Regions from separate parts of the Labrenzia sp. ATLA3 genome, predicted to be linked through region 3. Evidence: predicted binding sites of a transcription regulator. Region 3 holds the regulator's gene; each other region holds the start of a gene.
What was found. Region 3 encodes PhoB, which activates phosphate uptake and scavenging genes when phosphate is short. Its sites were predicted from a motif close to TGTCATNNANCTGTCAT; they were not measured.
Positions count from the first base shown of each region.

Region 1: the regulator PhoB is predicted to act here: its motif matches at 6,735-6,751, upstream of AC2A6O_RS09285 (DUF2794 domain-containing protein).
Region 2: the regulator PhoB is predicted to act here: its motif matches at 5,625-5,641, upstream of ppk2 (polyphosphate kinase 2).

Region 1 is NZ_JBXUKV010000003.1:282,708-293,392, forward strand. Features, by position in the region: gene AC2A6O_RS09260 (arylesterase) at 33-608, opposite strand; gene AC2A6O_RS09265 (ABC transporter ATP-binding protein) at 783-1,493, shown strand; gene AC2A6O_RS09270 (ABC transporter permease) at 1,490-4,072, shown strand; gene AC2A6O_RS09275 (hypothetical protein) at 4,352-5,125, shown strand; gene AC2A6O_RS09280 (Bax inhibitor-1/YccA family protein) at 5,309-6,091, shown strand; gene AC2A6O_RS09285 (DUF2794 domain-containing protein) at 6,276-6,665, opposite strand; gene AC2A6O_RS09290 (aminotransferase-like domain-containing protein) at 7,131-8,522, opposite strand; gene dctP (TRAP transporter substrate-binding protein DctP) at 8,656-9,687, shown strand; gene AC2A6O_RS09300 (TRAP transporter small permease subunit) at 9,771-10,277, shown strand; gene AC2A6O_RS09305 (TRAP transporter large permease) at 10,274-10,685, shown strand, end outside.
Region 2 is NZ_JBXUKV010000003.1:80,872-91,556, reverse strand. Features, by position in the region: gene AC2A6O_RS08310 (ATP-binding protein) at 1-618, opposite strand, end outside; gene AC2A6O_RS08305 (hypothetical protein) at 622-951, opposite strand; gene AC2A6O_RS08300 (O-acetyl-ADP-ribose deacetylase) at 941-1,462, opposite strand; gene AC2A6O_RS08295 (ASCH domain-containing protein) at 1,459-1,884, opposite strand; gene AC2A6O_RS08290 (hypothetical protein) at 1,889-2,047, opposite strand; gene AC2A6O_RS08285 (hypothetical protein) at 2,047-3,180, opposite strand; gene AC2A6O_RS08280 (carboxyl transferase domain-containing protein) at 3,192-4,799, opposite strand; gene AC2A6O_RS08275 (TetR/AcrR family transcriptional regulator) at 4,899-5,516, opposite strand; gene ppk2 (polyphosphate kinase 2) at 5,739-6,647, shown strand; gene AC2A6O_RS08265 (Gfo/Idh/MocA family protein) at 7,005-8,012, shown strand; gene AC2A6O_RS08260 (MBL fold metallo-hydrolase) at 8,131-8,970, opposite strand; gene AC2A6O_RS08255 (GlxA family transcriptional regulator) at 9,067-9,990, shown strand; gene AC2A6O_RS08250 (inositol monophosphatase family protein) at 10,018-10,685, opposite strand, start outside.
Region 3 is NZ_JBXUKV010000006.1:182,927-193,611, forward strand. Features, by position in the region: gene AC2A6O_RS17545 (substrate-binding domain-containing protein) at 45-1,085, shown strand; gene pstC (phosphate ABC transporter permease subunit PstC) at 1,151-2,620, shown strand; gene pstA (phosphate ABC transporter permease PstA) at 2,620-3,972, shown strand; gene pstB (phosphate ABC transporter ATP-binding protein PstB) at 3,984-4,781, shown strand; gene phoU (phosphate signaling complex protein PhoU) at 4,813-5,508, shown strand; gene phoB (phosphate regulon transcriptional regulator PhoB) at 5,588-6,289, shown strand; gene AC2A6O_RS17575 (GcrA family cell cycle regulator) at 6,604-7,140, opposite strand; gene AC2A6O_RS17580 (aspartate aminotransferase family protein) at 7,581-8,777, shown strand; gene argF (ornithine carbamoyltransferase) at 8,777-9,706, shown strand; gene AC2A6O_RS17590 (Hsp33 family molecular chaperone) at 9,717-10,685, shown strand, end outside.

The DNA.
Region 1 (10,685 bases), on a different contig from region 3:
ACGGCGTCCACCCCGTGTCCAGGGCAAAACCCCTAGGATTGGGCTTTGGCCAAAAGCTCTTCCACTTTCGGCATGATGTTTTCGACGATGATTTCCACCCCTTTTGAATTGGGATGCATACCGTCGGACAGGTTGAGATCGGGATTGAGGGCAACGCCCTCCAGGAAGAAGGGATAAAACAACGCATCGTGCGCCTTGGCAACATCGGAGTAGATCGGATCAAATGCGTCGGCATATTCCGGCCCAAGATTGCGCGGGGCCATCATGCCAGCGACAAGCACCGCAATGCCCCGGTCTGTCAGCCTGCGGACGATCTCGTCGATGTTCTTGCGCGTCAGCTCCGGCGAGATGCCGCGCAACGCGTCGTTTGCCCCCAGTTCCACGATAACGGCATTCGCGTCCGGCCCGACGGACCAGTCCAGCCGGGACAGCCCGCCGCTGGAGGTATCCCCCGAGACACCCGCATTGACAACCTCGACCGACTGCCCCCTGGCGTCGAGCGCTTTCTGGAGCTGATCGGCAAACCCCTCACCCGCGGAAAGCTGATATCCCGCGGACAGACTGTCCCCAAGAACCACCAGCTTCAGATCGGCCGACTGGGCCGCCATGGGGAGGAAGGACAGGATGATTATCGTCAGGCAGGCAATAAACCGGTTCACTTGAACACTCTTTTGGGACTGGAAGACGCTTTACAACAGGCCCATATGGTCGCAGAGCGTCCAATTGTCGAGGGCTTGTATCTGTCAGGAAGACGATCACACGCCCAATGTAAAGGCCAGAGAATGACAAATTCGCCCGCGATCGCCCTTAAAGACGTTCACCTGACCCTCGGCGAAGGCGCCGGTCAGGTGCATATCCTGAAGGGGATCGACCTTCAGATCGAGAAGGGGGCCTCCGTCGGTCTTGTGGGCCCATCGGGATCGGGAAAATCGACATTGCTGATGGTCATGGCGGGCCTCGAACGCGCTGATGAAGGATCGGTCAACGTGGCCGGATCGGAACTCGGCCCCTTGTCGGAAGACCAGCTTGCACGGTTCCGCGGCCGCAATGTCGGCATCATCTTCCAGTCGTTTCACCTCGTGCCCAACATGACAGCGCTGGAAAACGTGGCCGTTCCGCTGGAACTTGCCGGCGATGCCGCCGCCTTCGACAAGGCCAGGGCGGAACTGGACGCCGTTGGCCTCGCTCACCGCATGAACCACTATCCGGCGCAGCTGTCCGGCGGCGAACAGCAGCGTGTCGCTGTGGCGCGGGCCCTGGTTGTCGAACCCGAAATCCTGATTGCGGACGAACCGACCGGCAATCTCGATGAAAGCACGGGCGCGCAAATCGTCGACCTGATGTTCACAGCCCAGAAAAACCGGGGCACCACGCTGGTGCTGGTCACCCACGACCCGAGCCTTGCCGCCCGCTGCGACCGCATGATCCGCGTGCGCTCCGGTGAAATTGAAGAGGAAACGTCCGATAGCGCCCGCCGCGAGGTGTCTGCATGAGCGCGTTTGTCCCGGGGGGCATCCCGGCAAACCATCAAACGCTGCGCCTGGCAGCCCGGTTCGCTTTCCGGGAACTGCGCGGAGGCCTCAAGGGATTTTACATCTTCATCGCCTGTATCGCGCTTGGCGTCGCGGCCATTGCGGGCGTCACCTCTGTCTCCCGCGCCCTGACCGAAGGTATCTCCCGCGAAGGGCAGACCATCCTGGGCGGAGATCTCGATTTTTCGCTGATCCACCGCGAGGCCGACGCCGAACAGCTTGCCTATCTGAACAGCCTCGGCGACGTGTCCCGCGTTGCGACCATGCGGGCGATGGCCCGCCGCCCGGAGACCGGCGATCAGGCCCTCGTCGAGCTGAAAGCCATCGACACCCCCTACCCGCTTTACGGCACGTTTGAGCTTGCCTCCGGAGAACCGCTCGAAACAGCCCTGGCCCGCAAGGACGGAACCTGGGACGCCGTTGCCGATCCCTCCCTTCTGGCACGGCTCGGCGCAAACGTTGGCGATACGCTGTCGCTCGGGCGCGCCACCATCCGCATTACGGGCACCATTGCCAATGAACCCGACAAACTGTCCGGCGGCATGGAGTTTGGTCCGCGCCTTCTGATTTCCGACGCAGCCCTTCCCGAAACCGGATTGATCCAGCCCGGCAGCCTGGTGCGCTGGCATTACCGGGTGCGCATGGCCCCGGCGCCCAACCTGGAAGCAATGGAAGAGATCGTCGAAGAGGCCAAGGCCGCGCAGCCGGAGGCCGGTTGGCGTATCCGGTCGCGCGCCAATGCATCCCCCGGCCTGCAACGCAGCATCGACCGGTTCGCCCAGTTCCTGACGCTGGTCGGGCTGACCGCGCTGGTGGTCGGCGGCGTCGGTGTCGCCAATGCCATCCGCGCCTATCTGGAAACCAAGCGCGAGGTGATCGCCAGCCTCAAGTGCCTGGGGTCTACGGGCGGCTTCGTCTTCAAGATCTATCTGGTTCAGATGCTGGTGCTGGCCCTGCTCGGCATCGCGGTCGGCCTTCTGCTTGGGGCCTTGATCCCCTTTGCCGCTGCCGCCGCCCTTGCACCGGTGCTTCCGGTCAAGCTTGCAGCCAGCATTTATCCGGCAGAACTTGGCCTTGGGCTTATCTACGGTCTTCTGACCGCGCTCGCTTTCGCGATCTGGCCGCTGGGGCGAGCTCACGACGTGCCGCCAACAGCCCTCTTCCGCGATATTGTGACGGGCGGTGCCAAGCTGCCGCGCAAACGCTATCTGGTCGCCACGGGCGTTACCGTACTTGCCCTTGCCGCCATTGCCATTCTGCTGGCCCATGATCAGCGCATGGCGGGCATCTACATCGCGGCCTCCGCGGCGGCCTTCATGCTGCTGGTGCTGGTCGCCCGCGGGATCATGGCCGTTGCCAGGCGCTTGCCCAGCGTCCGCTCGACCGAGCTCAGACTGGCGATTGCAAATATTCATCGCCCCGGCGCGCTGACCCCGTCGGTTGTCCTGTCTCTCGGGCTGGGCCTGTCGCTTCTGGTCGCGCTTGCCCTCATCGACGGCAACCTGCGGCGCGAACTGACCGCGACGATTGCCGACAAGGCTCCGAGCTTTTTCTTCATCGACATCCAGAGCCATGAACGCGATGCCTTCGAGGCACTGCTGAAGACCGAGGCCCCGGCCGCCAACCTTCAGAGCGTTCCCATGCTGCGCGGCCGCATCGTCTCGCTGAACGGGATTGCTGCCGACAAGTTCGTGCCGGCTCAGGAAGGCTCCGGCTGGGTGCTGCGGGGCGACCGCGGCATAACCTATGACGCCAATCTGCCGAAGAACTCGAAACTGGAACAGGGGTCCTGGTGGCCGGAGGATTACTCCGGCATTCCTCTGGTGTCCTTCGACGCGGGGGCTGCCACCGATCTCGGTCTCAAGGTCGGAGACCGGATCACGGTCAACGTCCTTGGGCGGGAAATCACGGCGGAGATTGCCAACACGCGGACGGTGGAATGGCAGAGCCTTGCGATCAATTTCGTGATGGTGTTCTCGCCCAACACTTTTGCCGGCGCCCCGCACGCCCACCTGATGACACTCGGCTGGGACGACGACGTTCCGGAGGACACTGAACTAGCCCTCCTCAAGACCGTCTCCAATGCCTTTCCGACAGTAACGGCCATCCGGGTGAAGGACGCGATCTCGCAAGTCAACGATCTTGTGGCGCAGCTCGCCTGGGCCATCCGGGGCGCAAGCTCGATCACGCTGATCGCAAGTGTTCTGGTTCTGGCAGGGGCCCTCGCGGCCGGTCACCGCAGTCGAATCTACGATGCCGTCATTCTGAAAACCATCGGAGCGACACGGGCTCGACTGATTTTCGCATACGCGCTCGAATACGCCATCCTGGGGCTTACAACAGCGGTTTTCGCCCTGCTGGCAGGCGCTGTTGCCGCCTGGTACGTAATCACGCGGATCATGGACGGGTCCTTCGTGATGATGCCGGTCACGGCAGCGGGGGCCGCATTGATCGCACTGGTGTTGACGGTTGGCTTCGGTCTCATCGGCACCTGGCGCGTCCTGGGTGAAAAACCTGCGCCTGTCCTCAGGAACCTGTAGCGCCTGCCGTTGCTGACCGGCCTCGCAAACGGCAGGGAAATGCCTCCGGCAGGCTATTTCCAGGGCGCTGGCAGCCTTGGCAAAGCAAGACCGAACACATTCTTTCCAGAGGCCGATCTATTGTGATCCGGCCTCGGCAGGCTTTGGCAATCGTCGCTTTGGAGAAAGTCTCGAAATACACTCCCGCCGCGTCAAACATCAGCCCCGGACAACTTGCATACTGAATTGATCTTGGCTATCCGGTTTAGCTCCGGGCAGTTTGTTAAAAGGGGCCATTCCATGTTCAAGTTATTCCCGAAATTTCGTTTGAAGACCATCGCGAGGGCCGCCGCCCTTTCCGCAGTTGCCGTTATGGCATTCGCTCCGGCCGCTTCGGCCGAAAGTCCGTTTCACACCGGCGTCTGGCAGTTGAACACGCCGGAAGGCCCGCGCGGACTTGTCGTCAGTGACTGGCTCGTTTTCGAAAACGGCCTGCCAAAGCGCTGGCTCTACCGCAGGGCTGGCACAAACGACGCCAACCAGTTCGATTTTTTCACCCGTTCCATGAATGATTCCGGCTACACGCCGGTTGGCATCCGGGTGTACCGCACCGGCGACAACGCGATGAAATACACCCTTGCGCCCAAGGGCAAGGAACCGATCGAGGTTTCCGCCGTTCGTCTGTCCATTCCGAATTTCGAGAATTCCTGCCTGTCCGTCGAGAAGAAAGGCAAACGCTTCTTCGGCAACTGGGTCGGCACCGAAGGCTCCAAACTCAAGAAGCTGAACGTCTCGAAAAACCGGTTGACCATTGATGGCCAACCCCGCAAGGTTTCGATTGAGGAAGTTCGTGTCGGCCGCATGGGCATTACCGAAGACGGCAAGCCGATCGCCTTCCTCACCGATGCTGGTGGCGACTATGCGGTTCTGCAATGGTTCAAGCCGGGCGTGAGCGTTGAGCAGATGCGCAATCCGGACAAAGAAATCCTGGACTTCGCGTCGGAGGAAATCGTTCGTAATCCGGCCGGCACCTGCGACAGGCAGATCCAGTCCCGCCTGAAAGCCATGAAATAAACTGGCTGAATCTCAGTTTGTTCTTAAGGATAGACTGAATTAAACGGCCCCGAGCGCGAAGATTACAAATTTTTTCAGAGAATCCGACTTGTGCTCGGGTCGGTCTTTTCCCATATGTTGAGGGAGTTGTGTTGCATGCGCGATTGCATGCTCACGTCTATCTAGAAAGGGATTCATACGACCATGTCGACCTATGACCGTCAATCTCAAGGCGCGTATACCGTCGCCGGCGCACGCGCCGAGGCCGGCATCGATCAGGGCCTGCGCTCTTATATGCTGGGCGTCTATAACTACATGACGATCGGCCTTGCGCTGACCGGCTTGTTTGCGCTGGCCACCGTCATGCTCGCCACCACCACCGATCCGAACGCTGCCGTCGCCAGCCTCGGCAACGGTCGCATGCTTACCCAGCTTGGCGTTGCCATCTACGGCAGCCCGCTGAAGTGGGTTGTCATGCTTGCACCGCTCGGAATGGTGTTCTGGCTGTCCTTCCGCATTCAGTCCATGAGCGCCAGCTCTGCGCGCGCCCTCTTCCTGGTCTATGCGGGCGTGATGGGTATTTCCCTGTCTTCGATCTTCCTGGTCTACACACCGGGCTCGATCGCTCAGGTCTTCTTCATCACCGCCGGCACCTTCGGCGCGCTGAGCCTGTTCGGCTACACCACGAAGAAAGACCTGTCCGGCTGGGGCTCGTTCCTGTTCATCGGCCTGATCGGTATCGTGATCGCGTCGCTGGTCAACATCTTCATGGCATCTTCTGCTCTGCAGTTCGCGATCTCCGTAATCGGCGTCCTGGTGTTCGCTGGCCTGACCGCCTACGACACCCAGCAGATCAAGGAAATGTACTACGAAGGCGACAGCGGTGAAGTCGCAACGAAGAAGTCCGTCATGGGCGCTCTTCGCCTCTACCTCGACTTCATCAACCTGTTCATCATGTTGCTGCAGCTTTTCGGCAACCGCGACTAAGCGCAGCCTCTTGAACAAACGGAAAAGCCCGGCACAGCCGGGCTTTTTTGTGTCCAATCGACAGCTTCCATATCGTCATGACGCTGTCTCTTCTCCACTGAGGGGAAGCCTTCAAACGGCACCGTCCATGGTCAGCAGAACGCAAGGAAGCTGGTAAGGCTTTCAAGCCACCTTGGGCCACGTCTCAGGCGTCGACCACCCGAAGATGCTTCTTCTTTTCCAGAACCTTGAGCACCTGTGCCAGGTCGTGCCCGCGCTTCAGGATCAAGCCCCCGGTTGCCACGACCGAGTAAGCGCCCTGGCGCCGGGCCATCTTCGGATCCTTTTCGATCCGGTAGAGCGGCATCTCCGATGACCTGCGAAACACGGAGAAGACGGCTCGGTCCTTGAGAAGATCGATGGCATAGTCCCGCCACTCGCCATCGGCGACCATGCGCCCGTAGAGCCTCAGAATGACATCGAGTTCGCGCCTGTTGAAGGCAACAACGGGTTTGGAAGGGGGAGCCGGGTGATGTTGTGGCGACGGGCCTGCACCCGCACCACGCTGAAACGCGCTGTCGTCGGCCTCACTCATTCCGCCTCCATTCCGCTCGCGGTTCCGCAGCAGACAGGCACTGGCCATGAGAATCGTCGAGGCAATGCCTGTCACCCGGTTGTCATGATGCGTTGTCTTTGGCCAGTCTGGCAAGCCCGCAACGTCATAATCACCGACCCCGGTCCGCGACCAGCGTAATTTTGCCAATAAACTTCGCAGCGAGAAGTGTAAAAACGAACGTTACGGCAGTTTGCCAAGAAAGAATGCCTAAATTTCCTTGATTTTGCCGCATTCCAGCCCTTGGCCAGCCATTTTAACCACCCATATTAGGATCATACCCTGATGGGTATGGCCTGTAGAAGCCGCGGAATGCATTAGCCCCCCAGCCCCCCGGGGTTTTTACTGGCCAACCAGATTTAATGAGTCAAACATCAGGGCAACTGAAGGGCCGGCTCTACGCCGGCCCTTTTCATATCTTGGCCCGCTCACCCTTCTGCTTGCGGCTTACTTCAGAAAATCCCTAAGAAACGACAGGAACCGTGCATCGGTTCCATAAGCGACATTGACCCGCATCGCCGGCTTCTGCCGCGTCTCCCGATTTGGATAGAAGACCGATCCCGGCGCTATGAAGATGCTTTGCTGACTGGCCGCAGCGCACAGGTCCCGCTCGTTCACATCGTCGGGAAACTCCACCCAGAGATAGAACCCCGGTATGGAACACTCCCGGACGGACAGGCCGATGGCTTCCAGAGTTCCAAAGGACGCCTTGTAGGCCTCTTCCACCCGGCTCTTGAGACGGCGCAGATGCCTCAGATAATGGCCGGCCTGGATCAGGTTGAACACGAACCGCTCCACATGATCGGAAGAATTCACCAGCGTCAGCATCTTGATATCGGCAAGCTGGCGAATGATGTCCGGATTGCCCGCGACATAACCGCACCTGAGACTGGCAGACAGGGTCTTGGAAAACGTGCCGAGGTAAAGCACCCGCTCCAACTGGTCCAGGGCTGCCAACCGTGGCAGCGTGGCCGGAAGAATGTCGGCAAGCGCATCGTTCTCCACCAGAAGAAACCCCCAGCGCTCGGCAAGCTGCATCAAACCGAACGACCGCGACGGCGACAGCGATCCACCGGTCGGATTGTGCCCATGGGACTGGGTCACGAACATTTTCGGCCGGTGAAGAGCCAGTTTCGCCGTCAGATCTTCCAGGTCCGGGCCGTCCCGGTCGCGGCGGATACCGACAATCTTCACCTTGGCGAAGGTCAGTTTCGAAAACAGCGGATAGTAACCCGGCTCATCAACGAACACCGTATCGCCAGGCTCGGTCAGATGCCGGATGATCAGATCCAGTCCGTGGTTGACGCCATGCGTCAGCAACAGCCCCTGCGGATCGGCCGGGATCGACCGTTCAAGCAGTTGCATCCGCAGCCGGTCCCGTAACGGGCCATATCCCCACGAGCTGCCATAGCCGAATTCGATCGCATCGGGAAACGGCGTTTTGGCATTGGCAAAATGCCGGCGCAATTCCGCGCCTTCCATCCAGGATGCTGGCGGGCGCCCATCTCCCGGACGCACTTCGTAATGCTGTTCCAACTGCTCCCGCAGCAGAGACATGCCGTCGACCGCAGCCGTGACATGTGGGGCGGGTGGGGTTTTGGTTGCAGGTCCGACCTGTGACATGTAGTACCCGGAACCAGCCCGTGCTTCCAGAAGCCCCCGGGCGACCAGCCGGTCGTAAGCTTCCGCCATCGTGTTCTTGGAAACACCGTTCTCACGCGCGGCCTGACGGACGGAGGGCAGCCGCTCGAAGGTCTTATAGGCCCCAGCCTCAAGCAAAAGCGCCACTTTTTCGACGATCTGGTCGACACGAGACAGTTTCCGACCGCTCACTGCCACCTTTATTGTCCCCCTGATTTTTCTGGGACAGTACTGCCTATAAATCCGACAACTGTCCCTTGATTGTCCCAATCTTTTTTATGACAGTTTGCCCCACTATGCCAGCAAATGGCAATTTCCTTGGGAGGGAAAAATGACCAAAGTAAGTAGACGCAGCCTTCTTGCAGGTGCAGCCGTAGGCGGCACCGCTCTTGCAGCTCCGATTGCCGCCAAGGCGCAGGAAGCGGTCGAGTGGCGCATGCAAGCACTCTGGGACGCAGGCACCACTCCTTTCGAATTCGAGAAGAAATTTGTCGATCGCGTCAGCGAACTGACTGACGGCAAGTTCAAGATCACTCTGTATTCCGCCGGACAGCTTGTGCCAGCCAACCAGGCATTCGATGCCGTTCGCGCCGGCGCCTTTCAGCTGATGAAGACCTTTGACGGCTATGAAGCCGGCAAGATCCCGGCTTTCGCCTTCACCTCCACCATTCCGTTCGGCTTTCCCGAATCCGACCAGTATGAAGCCTGGTTCTACGAAAAGGGCGGGCTGGAGCTTGCCCGCGAAGCCTATGCACGGGCCGGCCTGTTCTACATTGCTCCGACCGTCTATGGCGAAGAGCCAATCCACTCGACCGTGAAAATGGAAACCATTGCCGACATGGCCGGCAAGAAGGGCCGCTTCGTCGGGCTCGCTTCCGCAGTCATGGCCGACCAGGGTGTCTCGGTAACGCCGTTGCCGACAGCGGAAGTCTATTCGGCACTCGAAAAAGGGCTGATCGATTTTGCGGACCGGGGCGATCTGACCGCCAACTACGAGGCCGGACTTGCTGAAGTGGCCAAGTTCATCATTCTGCCTGGCGTCCATCAGCCGACCACGGCAACCAGCTACGTCGCCAACCAGGCGGCCTATGATGCCCTGCCGGAGGAATACAAGGCGGCGCTTGCCGTTGCCGCGCGGGAAATCTCCGGCTCGTTGCGCCAGCACATCCTGGTGCAGAATGTCGACGTCCTGAATAAATACATCGAACAGGGTGTCGAGGTCATCCATCTCGACCCGGCCGATGTGGCCGCCAACCGGGCCAAGGCTGTCGAGTCCTGGAAAAAGGCTACCAAGGAAGATGATCTGGCAAGTCGCGTTCTCGCGAGCCAGATCGAGTTCATGAAAGCCCTCGGGCTGATCTGACCCTTCCTCCCGCCGGACGGTAGACAGCACCTCCCTGCCGTCTGCCGTCCGGCCGTTTTTCCGATCGGCAAATGCTCAGCTTCATGAAAACCGTCAGTTCCATCGTCACCGGCGTCAACCGGGCGTTCTTTCTCCTTGCGGCGGCACTCATCTTCGCGGTGGTGCCGATCCTGCTGTTCGAAGTGGTTGCAAGATACCTGTTCGATGCGCCGACCGTTTGGGCCATGGAAGCCAGCACGCTGATCTTCGGTCCGCATTTCATGCTGGCCGGACCTTACCTTCTGCATCTGAAGGGTCATGTCGCCGTCGACATCTTCAGTGAAAAGCTGACGGGCTGGCCAAAGGCGGCACTCGACGTGTTCTCCTATGCGGTGATTGCCATCTTCGGAGCCGTTTTGGCCTGGGTCAGCTGGCCGCTTGCCGTCAATGCCTATTCCCTCGGCGAGACCAGCTTTTCCGCCTGGAACCCGCCGGTGTGGTGGCTGAAATTCGTGGTGCCGCTCTCCTTCGCGCTGCTGTTTGCGCAGGCACTTGTGGAAGCCTTCAACGCAGTGCGCCCGGCGCGGGAACAGACCGGAGTGAACGCATGAGCTCCGAACTCGTTCTCGCGATCATGTTCGCAAGCCTCGTTGGCCTTCTGCTCACCGGCCTGCCACTTGCCTTCACGCTCGGCGCACTTGCACTCGTCTTCACGATAACACTCTGGGGGCCTGCGGCCCTCTCTGTTACCGTTCTCAACCTCTACGCCACGATGACATCGGAAGCGCTTCTTGCGATCCCGCTCTACGTCATGATGGCCAGCATCCTGCAACGCTCCGGGGTCATCGAAAGCCTTTACCGGGCCATGGAGCTCTGGTCGCGCCGGTTGCCGGGCGGACTTGCGGTGGGCACCATCGCCATCTGCACCATCATCGCCGCCATGACCGGCATCGTCGGCGCCGCGGTCGCTGCCATGGGCATGCTGGCCCTGCCGTCCATGCTGAAGCGCAAATACAGTC
Region 2 (10,685 bases), on a different contig from region 3:
CGGCTTGGTGAGATATTTCTCGATCAGCACGCGGCCATCGCCAAAACTGGCTTCGCCTTCGCGCTGGGCGCCTTTCAGCGCTTCGGCAAAATCCTGCGGGTCGTCGACCCTGCGCATGCCCTTGCCGCCGCCGCCGGCACGCGCCTTGATGAGCACCGGATAGCCGATCTGGTCGGCCTGCTCTTTCAGGAAATCCGCATCCTGGTTGTCGCCGTGGTAACCGGGCACTACCGGCACACCGGCCTTTTCCATCAGCGCCTTGGCGGCATCCTTCAGGCCCATGGCGCGGATGGATGAGGCGCTTGGCCCGATGAAGGCAATGCCGGCCTTGTCGAGAGCATCAACGAAGTCCGGATTTTCCGACAGGAAACCGTAGCCCGGATGTACCGCCTCGGCGCCGCTCAGCTTGCAGGCTTCGATGATCTTGTCGGCCTTCAGATAGCTTTCCGAAACGGGTGCCGTGCCGATGCGGAACGCCTCGTCGGCCATGGCCACATGCTTTGCCCTGGCGTCGGCGTCCGAATAGACCGCGACGGTCTTGATGCCGAGCTTCCGGGCCGTCGTCATGACCCGGCAGGCAATCTCGCCGCGGTTGGCAATGAGGATCTTCTTGAACATTTCTCAGCTCTCCTCCCAGGGAGTGACAAGTGCGCCGGGGGTATCGGCATCTCGGTCCGGAGCAAGGTCCGGCATATTGTGTATCGGCAGCGTGCTGAAAACCGTGACCGAGTTCCGGCTGCCGTCTGCCAGTGGGGCGCTTCGCCCGGTTGCCAGCACGTCCACCTTCAGGCCGCCGACGGACAGCGTGTCGCCCTTGTCGATGCTGCCTTCGTCGAGCGCGACCAGGATGGCGGTCAGTGGCTGCGTGAGTTGAACTTCAGGATGCTGGTCACGAAATGCGGCTTCGATATCCGGACCGCATTCCACCATGGAGCGGACTTCACCTTTCATCGGGCGTCCTCCCGAGCGCTTCCAGAAGAGGGGCATGGCTGGCCTCGTCAAAGGCGACCAGCGTGACGCAATCGATCTCCGGCAGGTCTTCCAGAACCCGCGTGAGCGTTGCGACCGCAACCGAGGCGGCCTTGTCGGCCGGATAGCCGTAAATGCCGGTGGAGATCGCCGGAAAGGCAATTGTCCTGCAGCCATTTTCGGCCGCAAGGCGCAGGCTGGTTTCGTAGCAGGACGCCAAGAGGTCCGCCTCGCCGGACGCGCCGCCTTTCCAGACCGGGCCGACCGTGTGAATGACATGGCGGGCCGGCAGGCGGTAGCCTTTGGTGATCTTGGCACTGCCGGTCTTGCAGCCGTTGAGTGTCCTGCATTCAGCCAGGAGCTCGGGACCTGCCGTGCGGTGGATTGCGCCGTCGACACCGCCACCACCGAGCAGCGACGTGTTGGCCGCATTGACGATGGCATCCACGGCAAGCCGGGTGATGTCGCCGACGTGTGTCTTGATCCTGCTCATGGCTTCAGCTCCGGCTGAAGATCCTCGACAACCTTGAAGCGCTCGCAGACGAGCTGCATTTCCGGATCAAAACCGCCGTTGCGTTCAAAGAACATCTGATGATCCCGCCGCCAGCCGGCCAGGTCGTCGTTTTCGCCTTCTGCCAGGGCGAAGTCCTCTCCGACATCGCAGAACCGCTGGACAGTTACTGCCACCGTCTCGATCACCAGTGCGGGGGTGCCGTCCCAGTTGACAGCAATATCCCGGCGTCCTACGACGGGCAGGACCTCGTCGCCATCTTCAAAACTGTACAAGTCGCCGCATGTGGCGGTCTTCTTGCCGGCGCGCACCAGGGCGATGAGCTGGGCGCACAGGTCCGCGCTGTCGCCAAACTTGAAGGTTTCCGCACCGGGGTATTTTGCTTTCAACGCGTCGATGGACATCGGATCACATCCTGAAGAGACCGAAGCGCGTGTCTTCGATCGGGGCGTTCAAGGCTGCCGACAGGGAGAGGCCGAGGATATCCCGGGTCTTGCGCGGGTCGACGATGCCATCGTCCCAGAGGCCAACTTCACGTTGATTGCTCAAGTCAACAAGATTTGACATTAGTGATCCTCTGTGACTGGTAGGTAATAATCAGTTTGGGCATGAATCCCGATTTCCCTAAAGAGGGCGCGCCCGAGCAGTGTAAAAAGATAGTTCATGTAGCCAAAATCGTGACGATTGAAGTTTAGAACTTTTTGGGATAACTCAGAGTTGGATGATGCTATTTTTTCCGATCCTCTTTGAATTATTTCTAACAAATCAGTGTTGTTGTGAATTAATCCATTTCTAATATTGTTTATCCCTTCGGCTTCTAATCTGGATATTTGGAGTATGTTCTGTAACTGGTTTGCCGACATCGTTTTTGAGCCGTCAAACCATTCAAGGAAGTGATAGGCTGCAAGAATTTGAACTTGATAAGAGCCAGAGAGCGTGCGTGCTTGTAGAAAGCTGCTGAGAGCGTTTCTCATGCCGGATTCTTTTTCTTTGTTTAGATTTCTCATGTATTTGTATGTTTTGTTGAAGGTCTCTATAAGATTATTTCGAACAATTTCCATTTCTCTGTACGGATATCCGCAATAAAAAATTGGTCTTGACGCGCGGTCGAAGCCAAAATTATTTATTATCATCCTTATTTTGTTGTTCGAAAGGTGAGAAAATTTTCTTAATGGGCTTCCAATAGCGACACTCAGTGCAAATTTTGCGCGTGTACAGTTATCTGGTAATTTCCCGATAAGTGATATGTTGTCTTTTGTGCCATTAATAAATAAATCTTCTGAAACTTGGAATTTGCCATAAGTTGCTATTCCGGGAAAAAATAATATTTCTTTTCCAGGGCATTTTATATCGAATTCAATTTCACTATTTACGACTAGATTTAATAACTCAAAGCTTGCGTCTATTGCTAGAATAGTAAGAATTTCAGTTGATGATGATTTCCATCCTCTGTGATTTATATTTGAAGCGAAGGCAATAGGTATGCTGTTCGCGCTTAATTCGCCGAGTGGCGTAATTAATTTTACGTTTGTAAGGCGAAAGTCAGCTTCATGCTTAAGTTCAGTAACTGAGTTTTCATTTCGGACTTGTACTTCAAAAACCTGCTTTTCTAAATTTAGATAGCAAGCGCAGCCACGCAAACTCTTGTCCCCGATGTGTAGTGTACAGGTTCCTGAGAGGAACTTATCAGTGAGTGGCATGTCGAATCTCATCACATCCTGAAGAGACCGAAGCGCGTGTCTTCGATCGTGGCGTTCAGTGCTGCCGACAGGGAAAGGCCCAGAATGTCGCGGGTCTTCCTCGGGTCGACAATGCCATCGTCCCAGAGCCGGGCGGTCGCGTAAAGCGGGTGGCCCTGTTCTTCGAACTGGTCGATGATCGGTTGTTTGAAAGCTTTTTCCTCGTCCTCCGACCAGCTGCCGCCCTTGCGTTCGATACCGTCGCGGCGGACGGTGGCCAAAACGCCGGCCGCCTGTTCGCCGCCCATGACGGAGATGCGGGAGTTGGGCCAGGTCCACAGGAACCGCGGCGAATAGGCCCTGCCGCACATGCCGTAGTTGCCGGCGCCGAAGGAGCCGCCCACCAGCATGGTGATCTTCGGAACGGAGGTGGTGGCAACCGCCGTCACCAGCTTGGCGCCGTCCTTGGCAATGCCGCCGCTTTCATATTTGCGGCCGACCATGAAGCCGGTGATGTTCTGCAGGAACACCAGCGGCACCTTGCGCTGGGAACAGAGCTCAACGAAATGAGCCCCCTTCACCGCACTTTCGGAAAACAGCACGCCGTTGTTGGCAATGATGCCGACAGGCATGCCATGGATATGGGCGAAACCGCAGACCAGAGTGGTGCCGTAGCGGGCCTTGAACTCATCGAAGCGCGATCCGTCGACCGTGCGGGCGATCACCTCGCGGATGTCGTAGGGCGTTTTCAGATCGGCCGGAACGACACCGAGGATTTCTTCCGGATCGTAGAGCGGGTCTTCCGGGGTCTGCAGGGCGACGGACGGTGTCTTGGTGCGGTTGAGGCTGGCGATGGCGCGGCGGGCAAGCGCCAGCGCGTGGGCATCGTCGCGGGCAAGATGATCGGCAACGCCGGACAGGCGCGTGTGGACATCGCCGCCGCCGAGATCTTCCGCCGTGACTTCCTCGCCGGTGGCGGCCTTCACCAGCGGCGGGCCGGCCAGGAAGATGGTGCCCTGGTTCTTGACGATAATGGTTTCGTCCGACATGGCCGGCACATAGGCGCCGCCTGCGGTGCAGGAACCCATGACGACCGCGATCTGCGCGATGCCCCTGGCTGACATGTTGGCCTGGTTGAAGAAGATACGGCCGAAATGGTCTCGGTCCGGGAAGACCTCGTCCTGATTGGGCAGGTTGGCGCCGCCGCTGTCGACCAGATAGATGCAGGGCAGATTGTTTTCCGAGGCAATTTCCTGGGCGCGCAGGTGCTTTTTCACCGACATCGGATAATAGGTGCCACCTTTGACGGTGGCGTCATTGGCAAGGATCATCACCTCGCGGCCTTCAACCCGGCCGATGCCGGCGATCATGCCGGCGGCGGGCGCTGCGCCGTCATACATGTCGTTGGCGGCCAGCATGCCGACTTCCAGAAAAGGCGAGCCCGGATCGAGCAGACGGGAGACGCGTTCGCGGGGCAGGATCTTGCCGCGGGACACGTGGCGCTGGCGGGCGGTTTCACCGCCGCCGTCCAATGCCGTTCTGGCGGCTGCCTTGACGGTGTCCATGGCGGCCTCGTGGGCGGCACGGTTGGCTGCAAACTGTTCGCTTCTCGGCGATAGGCTCGATTTCAGGATGCTCATGTCACCCGGTCTCCCTTGGAACAACCCTCTGGGCGGTTGATCTCGTTCTCTTGTTGGCTCCCCATGCGTCCGGTTGGACGCCTGAGGGGCCGGTATGTCTCATTCTTCCGGCGCGACGGACTTGCGCGCCAGGTCGAGGTAGATCTCTTCGATATCCTGTCTGGAGAGGCGCCCACCTTCGCGGTACCAGCTTGGAATGGCGGTCAGCATGGCGATGATCGCCCGGGTCGTGACCCTGGGTTCGTGCAGGCTGTAGCGGCCCTGCTGCGAGCCTTTTTCGAGAATGTGCGTCAGGATGCCTTCGTAGCGGCGGCGCTCTGTCTCGACGGCGTCGAAATTGTCAGGCTCGAGATTGCGAAGCTCCATGTAGGAAATGAAAACCTCGTCAGCCCTCTCCAGGTGATAGCGGATGTGAAACCGCACGAAACGCTCCAGCGGGTCCATATCGACGGGGAAGGGGGCTTCGTCCCAGGCGGCCAGAAGCTCGCCCATATGGGCCAGCATCAGGTCCTTCAGGATGTCCTGCTTTGTCGGGAAATGATTGTAGAGCGCGCCTGGCTGAACACCGACATCGGCGGCAATCTCGCGCATCGACACTGCGGCATAGCCGTTGGCGGCAAAGCGTTTCAGGGCGGCCTTGCGCACACGCGCGGCAGTCTCCTGGCCCTTGGCGCCCGTTCTGGAGCGGCTTTGCGGTTTTGCAGCAGCGCTTGCCATTTCAATCCTCCCTGACCGCAAAAGTAAATGAACGTTTGTTCATTTTCAAGGGCAATTTGAGTGCGAAGGCGTTGCTGCTACAAAGAATGGCAGAGGAATACGTACGACTGTCAAAAAACTTTCATGGATAACCTGTTCACAGTCCTTGGGCATTCTGCATCCGGTTGAACGCACCGCCGATCTGGGTCGTGCCTAGGGGATGTATTTCAAAGGAACCGATTGATGACCGACGAAAGCGCAAAAACCTGGGTTGAAGCGGAATGGGCAGACAGCCTGGACGAAGAGCTGGAGATGGAGATCGACGATTTTCTCATCGCCAGGGATCTCGCCTTCATCTCGGACAAGAAACACAAGTCGTCAATTGACCGGAACACCTATTTTCACGAGTTGCTGCGCCTGCAGGCCGAACTGGTGAAGCTGCAGGATTGGGTTCAGCACACCGGTGAGAAGATCGTGATCATCTTCGAGGGCCGTGACGCGGCCGGCAAGGGCGGTGTCATCAAGCGGATCACCCAGCGGCTCAATCCGCGTGTCGCGCGCGTGGTTGCGCTGCCGGCGCCAACCGACCGTGAGAAAACCCAGTGGTATTTCCAGCGCTATGTGCCGCATCTGCCGGCTGCGGGGGAAATGGTGCTGTTCGACCGCTCCTGGTACAACCGCTCCGGCGTTGAGCGGGTGATGGGGTTTGCCGATGAAAACCAGGTCGAGCAGTTTTTCAACGACGTTTCCGAATTCGAGCGCATGATCGTGCGCTCCGGCGTGCGGCTGATCAAATACTGGTTCTCGATTACCGACGAGGAGCAGCAGCTCCGCTTCCTGATGCGGATCCACGACCCGCTGAAGCAATGGAAACTGTCGCCGATGGATCTGGAATCCCGGGTGCGCTGGGAAGACTATACCAAGGCCAAGGAAGAGACCTTCGAGCGGACAAATATTCCCGAAGCCCCGTGGTTCATCGTGGAAGGCAACGACAAGAAACAAGCCCGCCTCAACTGCATCAGCCACCTTCTGTCGATGATCCCATACGAAGAAGTGCCGCACGATCCGATCGAATTGCCGGAGCGTGTCTATAACTCCGACTACGAGCGCAAGGTGCTGCCGGAGCACCTCTACGTGCCGGAGAAATTCTGAGGCGGGCAGCTGCGCCCTTCATGGGTGCGATTGCTGCCTTCGGGTAGATCTCTCCAGAGACCACAGGTGTCACCCCGGGCGAGCAACGCGAAACCCGGGGCCCACTTGCTTGCGGAGCGTTGAGGCTGGAGCAGGTGTCGACCGGACTTTCGCATGTTTCAGCAGGTGGTTCTGCGAGTAGGCCCCGGATCTGCGCTACGCTTGTCCGGGGTGACGCAGAAATGGGGCCTGGTCTGCTTCCTGAATGCTGCGCTGACAACGAGAACAGGCCTCTATCCTGCCTTTCCGCCCTTGCGGAGTTAAATCGTTTTATGTCATCTGGGGTGCGTACCTCAAAAAAGTGGGAAGGATGCCGGCATGACGGAAAAGACTATCAAATGGGGGATCGTTTCAACCGCGAAAATCGGTCTCGAAAAGGTCATTCCGGGCATTCAGCAATCGGCGACGGGTATTGCCCATGCAATCGCCTCGCGCGATCTCGGCCGGGCGCAGGAAGCTGCCAGGGAACTTGGCATCGAAAAGGCTTACGGGTCCTATGAGGAACTGCTCGCAGATCCGGAGATCGATGCGATCTACAATCCGTTGCCCAACCACATGCATGTGCCCGTGACGATCCAGGCGGTGAATGCCGGCAAACATGTGCTGTGCGAGAAGCCGGTGGCACTCAATGCCGAGGAAGCAGCGCAGCTTCTGAAACTGCCAAAAGACAAGCTGGTGGCCGAAAACTTCATGGTGCGGGCTCATCCGCAGTGGATCAAGGCGCGCGAGATCGTTCGGTCCGGCGACCTGGGTGAACTGAAAGCGATCCACACCTTCTTCAGCTATTACAACGACGATCCGGGCAACATCCGCAACAAGGCCGACATCGGCGGCGGCGCGCTGCTCGACATCGGCTGCTACACCATGCTGGCCGGGCGTTACTTCTTCGATGCCGAACCGCAGCGGGTGGTGTCGCTGATCGACCGGGATCCGGAGTTCGGTACGGACCGGATGACCAGTGCTCTGCTCGACTTCGGCAACAACCGGCATCTCAACTTCACTGTTTCGACCCAGCTCACGCCTTATCAGCGCATTCAACTGGTCGGCACGAAGAAGCGTCTGGAAATCGTCATCCCGTTCAACGCACCCCAAGGCGAGGCAGTGCAGATCCGGCTTGATGACGGCTCCCTGCTCGGCGATGCCTCGATGCAGTCGGATATCATCGCGCCGTGCGACCAGTATGGCGAACTGGTGGATGTGTTCGGCCGGGCGATTACCGGCGAAGCGCCGCTGCCCTATCGCGCGGAAGACGCGGTTCAGAACATGAAGATCCTCGACGCAATCTTCGCATCGGCGGAAAAAGACGGCTGGGTCAGCATCGACTGATCCAAATGCACGTTTGATCTTCTTAATGTGCCGTCCCGGCCTTGAGCCGGGACTTGTTTTTGAGCGGGCCGAGGTAGGAGTTGGGGCGTTGGGCAACGTCGGCAAAGGTCCCCAGCGTTCAAACCTCCACAAAAGTGAACCCGTTGCCGCGTGTCTCCAGATATCCGAACCGCTCCGTCGACAGGTGGGTTGCCGCAAAGGGGATCCTGTCTGCTGACAGTCGGTCGAACAACGTCTTTCGTGTCTCAACGGCCAAGGCAGGATCGCTGTCGAGCGCATAGCGAACCTCCGGGTTGGCAAATTGCAGCGCATCGGACACGACGACATCTGCCAGCAGGATCATTTCCCTGGAGCCGGCGGAAAGATGCACGGCCTGATGACCCGGTGTGTGACCCGGCGCTGAAAGCAGGGTGATGCCGTTGCCGAGATCGGCATCACCGCGATGAAGGCGCAGCTGATTGCCGACCGGCTTCGCCAGTGCCTGAATGAGGCCAACCATCGGTCTTTTGTCTTCCGGCGCAGTGGTCAGCAGGGCTTCGTCGGTCCAGAAGTCCCACTCTGTCGCCTGAACATGGATGACCGCATTCGGAAAGAGGCTGCTGCCGTTTACGGACAGGCCGCCAATATGGTCGGCATGCATGTGAGTAATGACGATGTCGGTCACCGCTGCGCGCTCTGCGGCCCTTTCCGGTGCCTGCCAGGTGAGGGCCCCACTTGCCGGAAAACGCTCCTTCAGACAATCACCCGATCCGGCATCAATCAGGATCTTGCGCGTGCCCGTCTCGATCAGCCAGGTGTTGGCTCCAAAGCGTGTGCTGGGGCTGACAGCCTGCTGTTCGGCCTGCGTTACGTTGGAAAAATAGGCGGCGGGAATGTCGAGATAACCGTCCGACAGGGCCGTGAGGGCCAGGTCGCCAAGCGCAAGGCGGGTGCCGGATTTTTCGAGAGTGCCGGGCATTGGGGTCTCCATGTCTGTTTGCCGGACGGAAACCTAGCTTCGGGTGCCTTCGGGAACGATTGGCGCAAATGACAAAGAATGTGCTAAATTGGCCAAATGGGTCAGTCGCTTGCCATCGCCATTCTCGCTTATCCGGGATCTCTCAAATCCGCCGTCTATGGGCTGCAGGACGTTCTTGGTCATGCCGCGGGCATTAGCGGTGCTGAGGTGAGGCTGGATGTTCTGGCAGATTTCTCCGTGGTGGTGGAAGGCTACGATGCGGTGATCCTGCCGCCTTCGGCCGGACGGGTTCGCCTGGAAGACGTTCCGGCGCTGCCCACGTTTTTGCAGCATCTGCACGGCAACGGGTCCGTCGTGTGTTCTGCCTGCACCGGGCTGACATTCGTTGCGGCCGCGGGGCTGGGGGCAGGGCGCAAGGTGACGACCCATTGGGGGCTGGAGCAGCGCCTTTCAGCAGCCTATCCGGACCTGAGGCTCGATACGGACAGGTTGCTGATCGAATATTCGGACCTGATCACGGCCGGCGGCCTGATGGCCTGGGTCGATCTTGCGCTGGCCCTGATCGAGCGCTTTCTGGGGTACCCTGTGGCCGTTGCCACGGCGCGGCATTTCATTGTCGACTTCCGCCGCCGCGATCAGCGCCGTTTCCGGCGCTTCCTGCCCGATCTTCGGCATGGCGATGCGGCCATCCTGAAGGTGCAGCATTTTCTGGAAGCTCGGTCCGGCGAGGATGTGTCGGTGGCCGATATGGTTCGGGAAAGCGGGCTGCCGGGGCGGACTTTTCAAAGGCGCTTCAAGGCGGCAACGGGTCTTGCCCCGAAACACTATCTGCAGGAATTGCGCATCGAGCGGGCCAGGGATCTCCTGATTGAAACGGATTGGGCAGTCTCGGAGATCTGCTTTGCTGTTGGCTACAACGATCCGCCGTCCTTCGTCCGCCTGTTCTCCCGCCTTTCCGGCCTGACGCCGGGGGCGTTCCGGGACCAGTACAGGCGGGAGGATCTCAAGCTTGCCGATTGAGGAGCGTCCTATCGGGCAACCATGGTCTCAAGTGTTCAGTAGGCGCTCGCTTTCGCTTGCCAGAGCAGAAAGCTCCTCAAAAGCGCCGGGACCGGCTGCGAGGACCGGGCCGCCTTCCAGAATGGCATCGCCTTCAACGGGGAAGGGGCGGTAGCTGCCACCGGCTTCGGCAACCAGGCAATAGCCGGCAAGGCAATCCCAGGCATGCATGGAAGGCTCGTAGAACCCTGCCAGCCTGCCGGCGGCCACCAGGGCCAGCATCTGGGCGCCCGAACCGGTGCGGATGTAATTGCCGCCGCGCGCCATCAGACCCGTGATGAGCGCGCCGATCATTTCCGGCGGTACGGCATTGTTGGCGCCAATGCCGGTCAAGCTGTTCTGCAGTGTCTTCGATGCGTCAAGGCGGAGCGGTTCGCCGTTCAGTGTTGCGCCGCCGCCCCTGACGGCCGCGAAGCTTTCATCGCCGCAGGGCACACGGATAACACCCATGACCAGGTCCGTGCCGTGCAGCAGCGCGATGGAGACGCACCAGCTCGGCAGGCCGTGGACGAAGGCGGAGGTGCCGTCGATGGGATCGACCACCCAGGTGAACCCGCTGCTGCCTTGTTCGACCCCATGTTCCTCCCCCAGAATCCCGTCTTCTGGAAAGGACGTATGCAGCCTGTCGCGAATGAGCGTTTCCACAGTCTTGTCGG
Region 3 (10,685 bases):
GCGGTGATCATCTAGAAACCTTGACATTCAAAGGGAGTGGTCAAGTGAAATTTACGACCCTCGTTAGCGCAACTGCTCTTGCCGTTGCTTCCACTGCATTCGCTGGTTCGGCTCAGGCTCGCGACCAGGTGCAGATTGCCGGTTCCTCCACGGTTCTTCCGTATGCTTCCATCGTTGCTGAAGCATTTGGCGAAAACACCGACTTCCCGACCCCGGTCGTTGAATCCGGCGGCTCCTCTGCTGGTCTGAAGAAGTTCTGCACCGGCGTTGGCGAGAACACCATCGACATTGCAAACGCTTCCCGCAAGATCCGCGAGAAGGAAATCAAGGCTTGTGCCGAAGCTGGCGTGAAGGACATCATCGAAGTCCGCATCGGCTACGACGGCATCGTTTTCGCTTCCCAGAAAAACGGCCCGGCATTCAACGAATTCACTCAGGTTCAGTGGTTCAACGCTCTGGCGCCAAAAGTCCTGAAGGACGGCCAGATCGTCGACAACCCGTACACCAAGTGGTCCGAAGTTGACGCATCCCTGCCGGACGCAGAAATCGCTGCTTTCATCCCGGGCACCAAGCACGGCACCCGTGAAGTGTTCGAAGAAAAAGTTCTGGCTGTCGGTTGTGAAGAATCCGGCGCTCTGAAGGCCATGATCGACAGCGGCATGTCCGAAGACGACGCTGAAGACGCCTGCATCGCAGTTCGCACCGATGGCAAGTCTGTGGATATCGACGGCGACTACACCGAGACCCTGGCCCGCATCGACTCCAACCCGAACGGCGTTGGCGTTTTCGGTCTGGCTTTTTACGAAAACAATACCGACAAGCTCAAAGTGGCAACGATGGACGGTATTGCTCCTTCCACCGAAACCATCGCATCGGGTGAGTATCCGGTTTCCCGTCCGCTGTTCTTCTACGTCAAGAAGGCACACATCGGCGTGATCCCGGGCCTGAAAGAATACGCTCAGTTCTTCGTTTCTGACGAAATCGCTGGCCCGGATGGCCCGCTGGCCCAGTATGGCCTGGTTTCCGATCCGGAGCTTGCCGCTACGCAGGCTTCCGTTGAAGCCGAAGAAACGATGGGCAACTAAGCACATCTTTCCGAAAGGGCGGCTTCGGCCGCCCTTTCTTTCTTCTTTGCCGGTTGGGTCGCCCTATGTCACTTCCCTATATTCTTATTGCGCTGCTGGTTCTGGCTGCCGCCGGATACATAGTCGGCCGCGGAAAAGCGTTAAGTTCTGCCGGAGGGGATTCGCGAGAGCTTCATTCCCTGCCTGGCTACTACGGCTGGAATGTCGTCGTTTCCATACTTGTGCCGGCCCTCCTGCTGCTTATTGCCTGGCTGATCATCCAGCCGATCGTTCTGGACAGTCAGGTATCCTCCAAGATTTCCGAAGAGACCATTGCCGCAAGCTCGCTCGACCTTGTCATGAGCGACGTCGTTCGTGTTGCCGAGGGGCTCGACCTTGCAGTGTCCCAAGGCGCTATGTCGGCTGACACGGCGTCATCCATACGTATCGAGCTGACCGACGTGCGCAGCCGTCTCGGCGAGATCGGTGTCGCACTCGGTTCTGAGGTAACCGCCGAAACGCTGCGGGCGGCACAGACCTACCGCAGCATCTCCAGCACCGGCCTGCTGCTGCGGTCCATCGTCGTTCTGGCGGCCGGTCTGATCGGTTTCGCCGTCGCTGTCCTGCGTACCAACAAGGATTTCCGCGCCCGCAATGTGGTGGAAACGGTTGTCCGCTACATCCTCATCGCAGCCGCTTCCATTGCTATCCTGACGACCGTTGGCATCGTGCTGTCGCTGATCTTCAACACGGTGGAGTTCTTCCGGCTTTATCCGGCCGCGGATTTCTTCTTTGGCCTGACCTGGTCACCGAGCTTCGGCGGCGGATCGGAGCTGGGTATCGTGCCGCTGATCTGGGCGACCATGTATATTTCCCTGATAGCGCTCGCTGTTGCCGTGCCGATCGGCCTGTTCGCCGCAATTTACCTGTCCGAATATGCAACGCCGCACGTGCGTGCCGTTGCAAAGCCGTTGCTCGAGATCCTGGCCGGTATTCCGACCATCGTGTACGGTCTCTTTGCGCTGCTGACGGTCGGCCCGCTTCTGATGAACCTGTTCGGCTCCGGCGGTGCGCTCGGCGTTAGCTGGATGTCAGGCGCTTCCTCGGTATTCACCGCAGGCGCGGTCATGGGCATCATGCTGATCCCCTTCGTCAGCTCCCTCTCCGACGACATCATCAACGCCGTGCCGCAGGCCATGCGCGACGGCTCCCTCGGCCTTGGCGCCACCCATTCCGAAACGGTGAAGCAGGTCATTCTGCCGGCGGCCCTGCCGGGTATCGTCGGTGCCGTCCTGCTGGCGGCTTCTCGCGCCATCGGCGAAACCATGATCGTGGTACTGGGGGCCGGGGCCGCTGCCCGCCTCAGCATGAACCCTCTCGAAGCGATGACCACCGTGACCGCGAAGATTGTCAGCCAGCTCACCGGCGACAACGACTTTGCCTCCCCGGAAGCGCTGGTCGCCTTCGCGCTCGGTATGACCCTGTTTGTCGTGACCCTGGGGCTCAACATCTTCGCGCTCTACATCGTGCGCAAATATCGGGAGCAGTACGACTAATGACCGACACGACCCTTACGCCTCCGTCGGGCAAGACCAGTGCTCCGGCCCCGAACAGGATCACCTCGATCCTCGAACTCGATCCGCTGACCAGGAAGCGCAACGCCGCCGAAGCCCGCTTCAAGCTCTATGGCATCATTGCCATCGGCATTGGCCTGTTCTTCCTTATCGCGCTCTTGTGGGCGATCCTCTCCAACGGTCTCGGCGCCTTCAGCCAGACCTTCATCAAGGTGGATGTGCCGCTCAACCAGGAGCAGATTGCCGCCGCGGAAAAGTCGGTGGTCAAGACGTCCAAATACCGGGCCATCATCGTCGACGCCTTCGCCAGGGAACTCGCCGGTGACAAGATCACCACCGATATGTCGGCCAAGGACATGGAGAAGCTGTTCTCCTCAGGTGCCGCAGCAACGGTCCGCGATTATGTGCTCGCCAATCCGGACAAGATCGGCTCGACCGTCACTTTCGATTTGATCGCCTCGTCCCGCGTTGACGGCTACCTGAAGGGCCGCGTCAAGCGGGAAGACCTTGCCGAAGACAAGAACCTGGACGCTGCGCACCTGGATCTGGCAGACCAGATGCAGTCTGCCGGCCTTCTGGAGAAGCGTTTCAACTGGGCCTTCATCACCGGAACCGATGCGTCCGACAGCCGCCCGGAACAGGCCGGCATCGGGGCCTCCATGATCGGCTCTCTGTTCATGATGCTGGTGGTGCTGTTCCTGTCACTGCCGATTGGTGTCGCCGCGTCCATCTATCTGGAAGAGTTCGCGCCGCAGAACAAGTTTACCGATCTCATCGAGGTGAATATCTCCAACCTGGCCGCGGTACCGTCCATCGTATTCGGGATCCTCGGCCTGGCGGTGTTCATCCAGTTCATGCACCTGCCTCAGTCCGCACCGCTGGTCGGTGGTCTGGTGCTGTCGCTGATGACGCTGCCGACGATCATCATCTCCACCCGCGCCTCGCTGAAGGCGGTTCCGCCAAGCATCCGCGATGCGGCGCTCGGGATCGGGGCATCCAAGATGCAGTCGATCTTCCACCATGTGCTGCCGCTGGCCATGCCGGGCATTCTGACTGGGACGATCATCGGTCTGGCGCAGGCCCTTGGTGAAACCGCTCCGCTGCTGCTGATCGGGATGGTCGGCTTCATCGCCTCCAACTTCCCCGATGGTGTGGCGGCCGGTTTCTTCTCGCCGAACTCGGCCATGCCGGCCCAGATTTACGAATGGGCGAAACGCGCCGATCCGGCATTCTATGAGCGCGCATGGGGCGGGATCATTGTTCTGCTGGTGTTCCTCATGACCATGAACATTATCGCTATCATCCTGCGCCGCAGGTTTGAGCGCCGCTGGTAAGGATTGCTCCGATGAACGAGATGCCGAATTTTGAACAGGCGAAAACCATGACCGAAAGCAAAATTTCCGCGAAAAAGGTGCAGGTCTATTATGGCGATACGCACGCCATCAAAGACGTTGACATCGAAATCCAGCCGCGGTCCGTGACGGCCTTCATCGGCCCCTCCGGATGTGGCAAGTCGACCTTCCTGCGCACGCTCAACCGGATGAACGACACCATCGACATCTGCCGCGTCGAAGGCTCGATCAAGATCGACGGCGAGAATATCTACGACCCCAAGGTCGATCCGGTGCAGCTGCGCGCAAAGGTCGGCATGGTGTTCCAGAAGCCGAACCCGTTTCCGAAGTCGATCTATGACAACATCGCCTACGGCCCTCGGATCCACGGCCTGGCTCGCAGCAAGTCCGAGCTGGATGAAATCGTGGCCTCCAGCCTGCAGAAGGCCGGGCTTTGGGAAGAAGTCAAAAACCGTCTGGACGAGCCGGGTACCGGTATGTCGGGCGGTCAGCAGCAGCGTCTGTGCATCGCCCGTGCGATTGCCGTGAGCCCGGAAGTGATCCTGATGGATGAACCGTGCTCGGCGCTTGACCCCATCGCGACCGCGAAGGTGGAAGAGCTGATCGACGAGCTGCGCGAAAACTTCACCATCGTGATCGTGACCCACTCGATGCAGCAGGCTGCCCGTGTGTCTCAGCGTACCGCGTTTTTCCATCTGGGTATTTTGGTTGAGGAAGGTCTGACGCAGGACATCTTTACCAATCCGAAGGACAAGCGTACGCAGGACTATATTACGGGCCGCTTCGGCTAAGCATTTTTTAGGTTTCTGAAGGGGACACACGATGTCTGAACATACAGTCACGGCTTACGATGACGAACTGACGGCCATGGCCGGCAAGGTCGCCGAAATGGGCGGTATTGCCGAGAAGGCCTTTGCCGATGCGGTCTCTGCGCTGGTGTCGCAGGACCTGGAGCTTGCCAAGGCGACGATCAAAGGCGATGTCCGTCTGGACAACCTTTACAACGAACTTGAAGTGAAGCTGATCGAGCTGATCGTTCGTCGTCAGCCGATGGGGCAGGACCTGCGCGAAATCACCGCTGCCACCCGCATTGCCAACGACCTGGAACGTGTCGGCGATCTTGCAAAGAACGTTGCCAAGCGGGTGATCGCCATCGACAGCGGCTTGCAGTCCAAGAAGCTTGCGATCGGCGTCGAGCACATGACCGAGCTTGCTCTGTCTCAGCTCAAGCAGGTGCTGGATGCCTATACCCGGAAGGATCCGGAAGCTGCCCGCAGGGTGCAGGAAGCCGATGCAGAGGTTGATGCGATCTACACATCCATCTTCCGCGAGCTTTTGACCTACATGATGGAAGATCCGCGCGTCATCACCCAATGCGTCCACCTGCTGTTCTGCGCCAAGAACATCGAGCGCATCGGCGACCACGCGACCAACATCGCCGAGAACGTCTACTACATGGTCACTGGCGAACGTCTGCCGGAAGACCGGGCAAAGGTCGATGAAACGGGCGCGGTCTGAGCGCCGGCTTCTGTCGCATTTGCAAAGGATCTGAACGGCCGGCGCTCTGGCGCCGGTTGCTGTAATTGGAGCGAGATGTATGCCGAAGGTGCTCATCGTTGAAGACGAAGAACCGCTCAGCCTTCTTTTGAGATACAATTTGGAAGCAGAAGGATATTCGGTCGAGTCCTGTGTCCGGGGCGACGAGGCGGAAATCCGCCTGCGGGAAAGCCTGCCAGACCTGTTGCTGCTTGACTGGATGCTGCCGGGCCTGTCCGGAATTGAACTGTGCCGCCGCCTGAGAGCGCGCGAGGACACCGAGCGTCTGCCGGTCATCATGCTGACGGCGCGCGGCGAGGAAGCAGAGCGCATCCGCGGCCTGTCGACCGGTGCCGACGACTATGTGGTCAAGCCTTTCTCCGTGCCGGAGCTGATGGCCCGCGTGCGCGCCATCCTGCGGCGGGCAAGCCCGGAAGTGGTATCTTCCATGCTGCGGTCCGGCGATATCGAACTGGATCGCGAAACACACCGTGTCCGCCGCAATGCCAAGGAAATTCATTTGGGGCCGACGGAGTTTCGTCTCCTGGAATTCCTGATGACTTCGCCTGGCCGGGTCTTCTCCCGCGAGCAGCTTCTCGACGGCGTCTGGGGCCATGATGTCTATGTGGACGAACGCACGGTCGACGTCCATGTCGGCCGATTGCGCAAGGCGCTGAACAAGGGCAAGGCAAAGGACCCTATCCGCACGGTGCGCGGTTCTGGCTACGCCTTCAACGACCAGTTCACCTCTGCAGCTGTCTGAGGGCAGAGTGCGGAATACGCAATGAAAGCCCGCCCACAAGCGGGCTTTTTGCATTTCAGGGGCTATGTGACTGTGAGAGTTATCTGCGTCTTCGCTGCCAGGCATTCGATCAGGCTATGGTCAATAGCTGGAGGATGTCGTCACCTTCTGTTCCCATGAAGGGGCATTTTCGAAGCGAAGGCACTCGGGTCAACGGATGCACAGGGCCTTCGTGAGACGCGGCACACAGGAAGCAGCACCTGGCCGTGGGAAAACTCAAACAAAAAACCCGCCGAAACGGCGGGTTTTTACGAGCTGGATTTATCTGGAGGCTATCAGCCTGCCTGAGCCATCGTCTTGCGGTCGCGGCGGCGGTCGGCGACCGGCTGATAGGCGATCTTGCAGTGATGGGCGCAGTAGGGGACCCCGGCATCGGAATGGCGGCCGCAGAAGTAGAAGTCGTCGGTCGCCGGATCGCCGATCGGCCATTTGCAGGTCCGCTCTGTCAGCGTCAGGATGGTCGCACGCTTGGAGATCGGCACCAGGTCGGCAATCGGTTCGACGCGCGGCTTGGCTTCCGCCACCGGTGCAGGCGCCATGTCTGCTTTAAGTGCTGTTGCGCCGATGGACTGCGGCTGAGTGGGGGTTGGTTTCTTTGGCGCGGCGCCCGCTGGGGGGGCTGCCGTACGCGGCCGGCGCGGCTTGGCGCTTGAAGACGTGGACTTGGCACGGCCGGACAAACCAAGGCGATGGACCTTGCCGATGACAGCATTCCGTGTGACGCCACCCAGTTCGCCTGCAATCTGGCTTGCGCTCAAGCCGTCGCCCCAAAGCTTTTTGAGAAGCTCAACCCGTTCGTTTGTCCAACTCATCGCCGCACCCTTTAGTTTGACCGTCCTGCGGCCATTAACCCCGTGTTAAGCATGCGTGAGCACGCTTAATGATGGCATATCTAGTGCCTCTTGGTGATTTGCCTCACGAGATCTCGTGTTTGATTGTTCAGAGGTTACAATAACGTTAATTTGTCAGGCAACCGCCGAACCCAAACCAGTTGGGGATGAAACGACTTTTCCCCAATTATGGCGAGGTCATTGAGAATTTTATGAAATCCGCCTTCCCGGACGGGTGAAATGTCCTGTGCGCCATTTCCATTGACAGCGCAGGGTACGGGCAGTGTATAAGAAAGCCGCTACGTGCCGCCTCATCGGGGCGGCATGTTGCGTTTTGACCCTTCGGCAACTGTTTCAGATGTCGGCCTGGCGTCTGGGTGACGCTGGGACAGAAAGGGCGTTTAAAGGAGACAAACGAGGTTATGTCCGCGACTGCACTATTCGGAAATTACGCAAGATCGAAACTGGCTTTCGATCATGGGGAAGGTGTCTGGCTGGTAACGACTGACGGCCGACGATTCCTCGATTGCGGTTCCGGCATCGCGGTCAACGCACTCGGTCATGCTCATCCGCATCTGGTCAAGGCATTGCAGGATCAGGCCGCCAAGCTGTGGCATACGTCCAACCTGCACCAGATGCCCGACGGTGAGCGGCTGGCGCAGCGTTTGTGTGCGGAAACCTTTGCCGACAAGGTGCTCTTCGTGAATTCGGGCGCCGAGGCGATGGAAGCCGCCATCAAATGCGCGCGCCGCTATCATTATGACAATGGCGACCCCGAGCGGTTTCACATCATCACCTTCGAAGGCGCCTTCCACGGCCGGACCATCGCGACCATCGCAGCGGGCGGCCAGGCGAAGTATCTTGAAGGCTTCGGTCCGAAGGCGCCCGGTTTCGATCAGGTGCCCGCCGGCGATCTGGACGCTTTGAAAGCCGCTATCGGTCCGCAGACGGCGGCGATTGCCATCGAGCCGATACAGGGTGAGGGCGGTATCCGCGAGATTCCCGCCGACTTCCTGCGCGCGCTGCGCAAGATCTGCGACGATAACGGCATTCTGCTGATCTTCGACGAAATCCAGACTGGCGTCGGACGGACCGGCAAGCTGTTCGCTCATCAGTGGGCGGGGGTTGAGCCGGACCTGATGGCGATTGCCAAGGGGATCGGCGGCGGGTTCCCGATGGGCGCATGCCTGGCAACCGAGGAAGCGGCTGCAGCCCTTTCGCCAGGAACCCACGGCACCACCTTTGGCGGCAATCCGCTGGCCATGGCGGTGGGCAACGCCGTCCTGGACGTCGTCCTGGATGAAGGCTTTCTGGAAGGTGTTCGCCAGAAAGGGCTCAGCTTCAAGCAGAAGCTGGCCGGGCTGGTGGATGGACATCCGGACGTGCTGGCGGAAGTGCGTGGTACTGGCCTGATACTCGGCCTGAAATGCGTGGTGCCGGTGGCTGATTATGTGCTGGCGGCCCGTGAAGCGGGTCTCCTGGCAGTGCCTGCCGGCGACAATGTGGTGCGCATCATGCCGCCACTGACCATGAGCGAAGATGAAATTTCCATTGCTGTCGAGCGCCTGGAGCAGGCTGCCGTCGCCGTGGAAGCGAAATTGGCGGAAGGAGCGGCCTGATGACCGCAAATGGAACCTACCGGAACTTTCTGGATCTGACGGATTTCGAAGGCGACGAACTGCGCGCCATCCTGGACATCAGCCGGAAGATCAAGTCGAGCCGAAACGGCGTGAATCGCGGCCAGGGGCCGCTGGCTGGCAAGGTGCTTGCCATGATCTTCGAACAGCCGTCGACCCGCACGCGCATTTCCTTCGATGTCGGCATGCGCGAGCTTGGCGGCGAGACGCTGATGCTGACCGGCACGGAAATGCAGCTCGGTCGCGGTGAGACCATTGCCGATACGGCACGGGTGCTGTCCCGTTTCGTCGACGCGATCATGATCCGTATCCTCGATCACAACGAACTGCGTGAACTCGCGGAAAATGCGACAGTGCCGGTGATCAATGGCCTGACAAAGATCTCGCATCCTTGCCAGATCATGGCCGACCTGTTGACCTTCGAAGAGCATCGCGGTTCGATCAAGGGCAAGAGTGTTGCCTGGACCGGAGACAGCAACAACGTGCTGGCTTCCTGGATTCACGCCGCACCGCGCTTTGATTTCGAATTGCGCATCGCGACGCCGGGCGAGTTGGCGCCGCCGATGGACCTGATCGAGACCGCCCGCGCCAAGGGTGGTTCCATTCAGGTCACAACGGACCCATATGAGGCGGTCAAGGGGACCGACTGTGTCGTGACCGACTGCTGGGTGTCCATGGGGGATGACGACGCGGAATCGCGTCACAATCTTCTCAGCGCCTATCAGGTCAACAAGCGCCTGATGGCTGAGGCAAACCAGGACGCCCTGTTCATGCATTGCCTGCCGGCTCACCGGGGTGAGGAAGTTACCTCGGACGTCATGGACGGTCCCAACTCCGTTGTGTTTGACGAAGCCGAAAACCGGCTCCATGCCCAAAAGGGCATTCTGGCCTGGTGCTTCGGCGCAGCATAAGGCAAGCCAAGTGGCACTTAATCTTGATGAACTGGGCATTACGCCTGCAGGGCTGGACGCTGTCCGGCCCTTTGCCGTGGAAGGGCTCGATGTGCGCGGCCGTGCGGTCGCGCTTGGTCCTGTCCTGGAAAAAATTCTGGACCGCCATGCCTATCCGGAGCCGGTCTCGCGCCTGCTGGCGGAAGCGATTGTCCTGACCAGCCTTTTGGGCACGTCGCTGAAATTCGACGGTCGTTTCACGCTGCAAACGCAGACGGACGGGCCGGTCTCCATGCTGGTGGTCGACTTCAGGTCTCCGGACGCGATCCGCGCCTGCGCCACCTTCGATACCGGCGACGTCGAGGCCCTGATGGCCGATGGCAACGCGACGCAGGAAGCGCTTCTGGGGCATGGACATCTGGCGATGACCATCGACCAGGGCCCGCATATGCAGCGCTACCAGGGTCTGGTGGAGCTGGGTGGTGTGTCGCTGGAGGAAGTGGCACGGCGCTACTTCGAGCGGTCAGAGCAGATCCCGACCGAAGTTCGTCTTGGGGTCGGTGAACTGTTCACCCGCCAGGAAGGCGAAGGTCATGCGAAAACCTGGACCGCCGGCGGTATCCTGATCCAGTTCCTGCCAGAGGCACCGGAACGGATGCGTCAGGCCGATATAGATCCGGGCGACGCCCCGGAAGGCACGCGTCCGCATGAGATTGACGAGGACGACGCCTGGGTGGAAGCCAAGGTGTTGGTCGAGACGGTCAAGGATGTGGAACTGACCGATCCGGAAGTCAGCGTGGAAATGCTGCTCTTCCGCCTCTTCCACGAACGGGGCGTCCGCCTCTTCGAACCGCAGCCGCTGGCCGACAAGTGCAGCTGCTCGCGCGAGAAGATCGAAAACGTGCTCGCTGGCTTCAGTCAGGAGGATGTCGACCACATGACGGTGGACGGCAAGATCATCGTCACCTGCGAATTCTGCAGCGCCCGCTACGAATTCGAC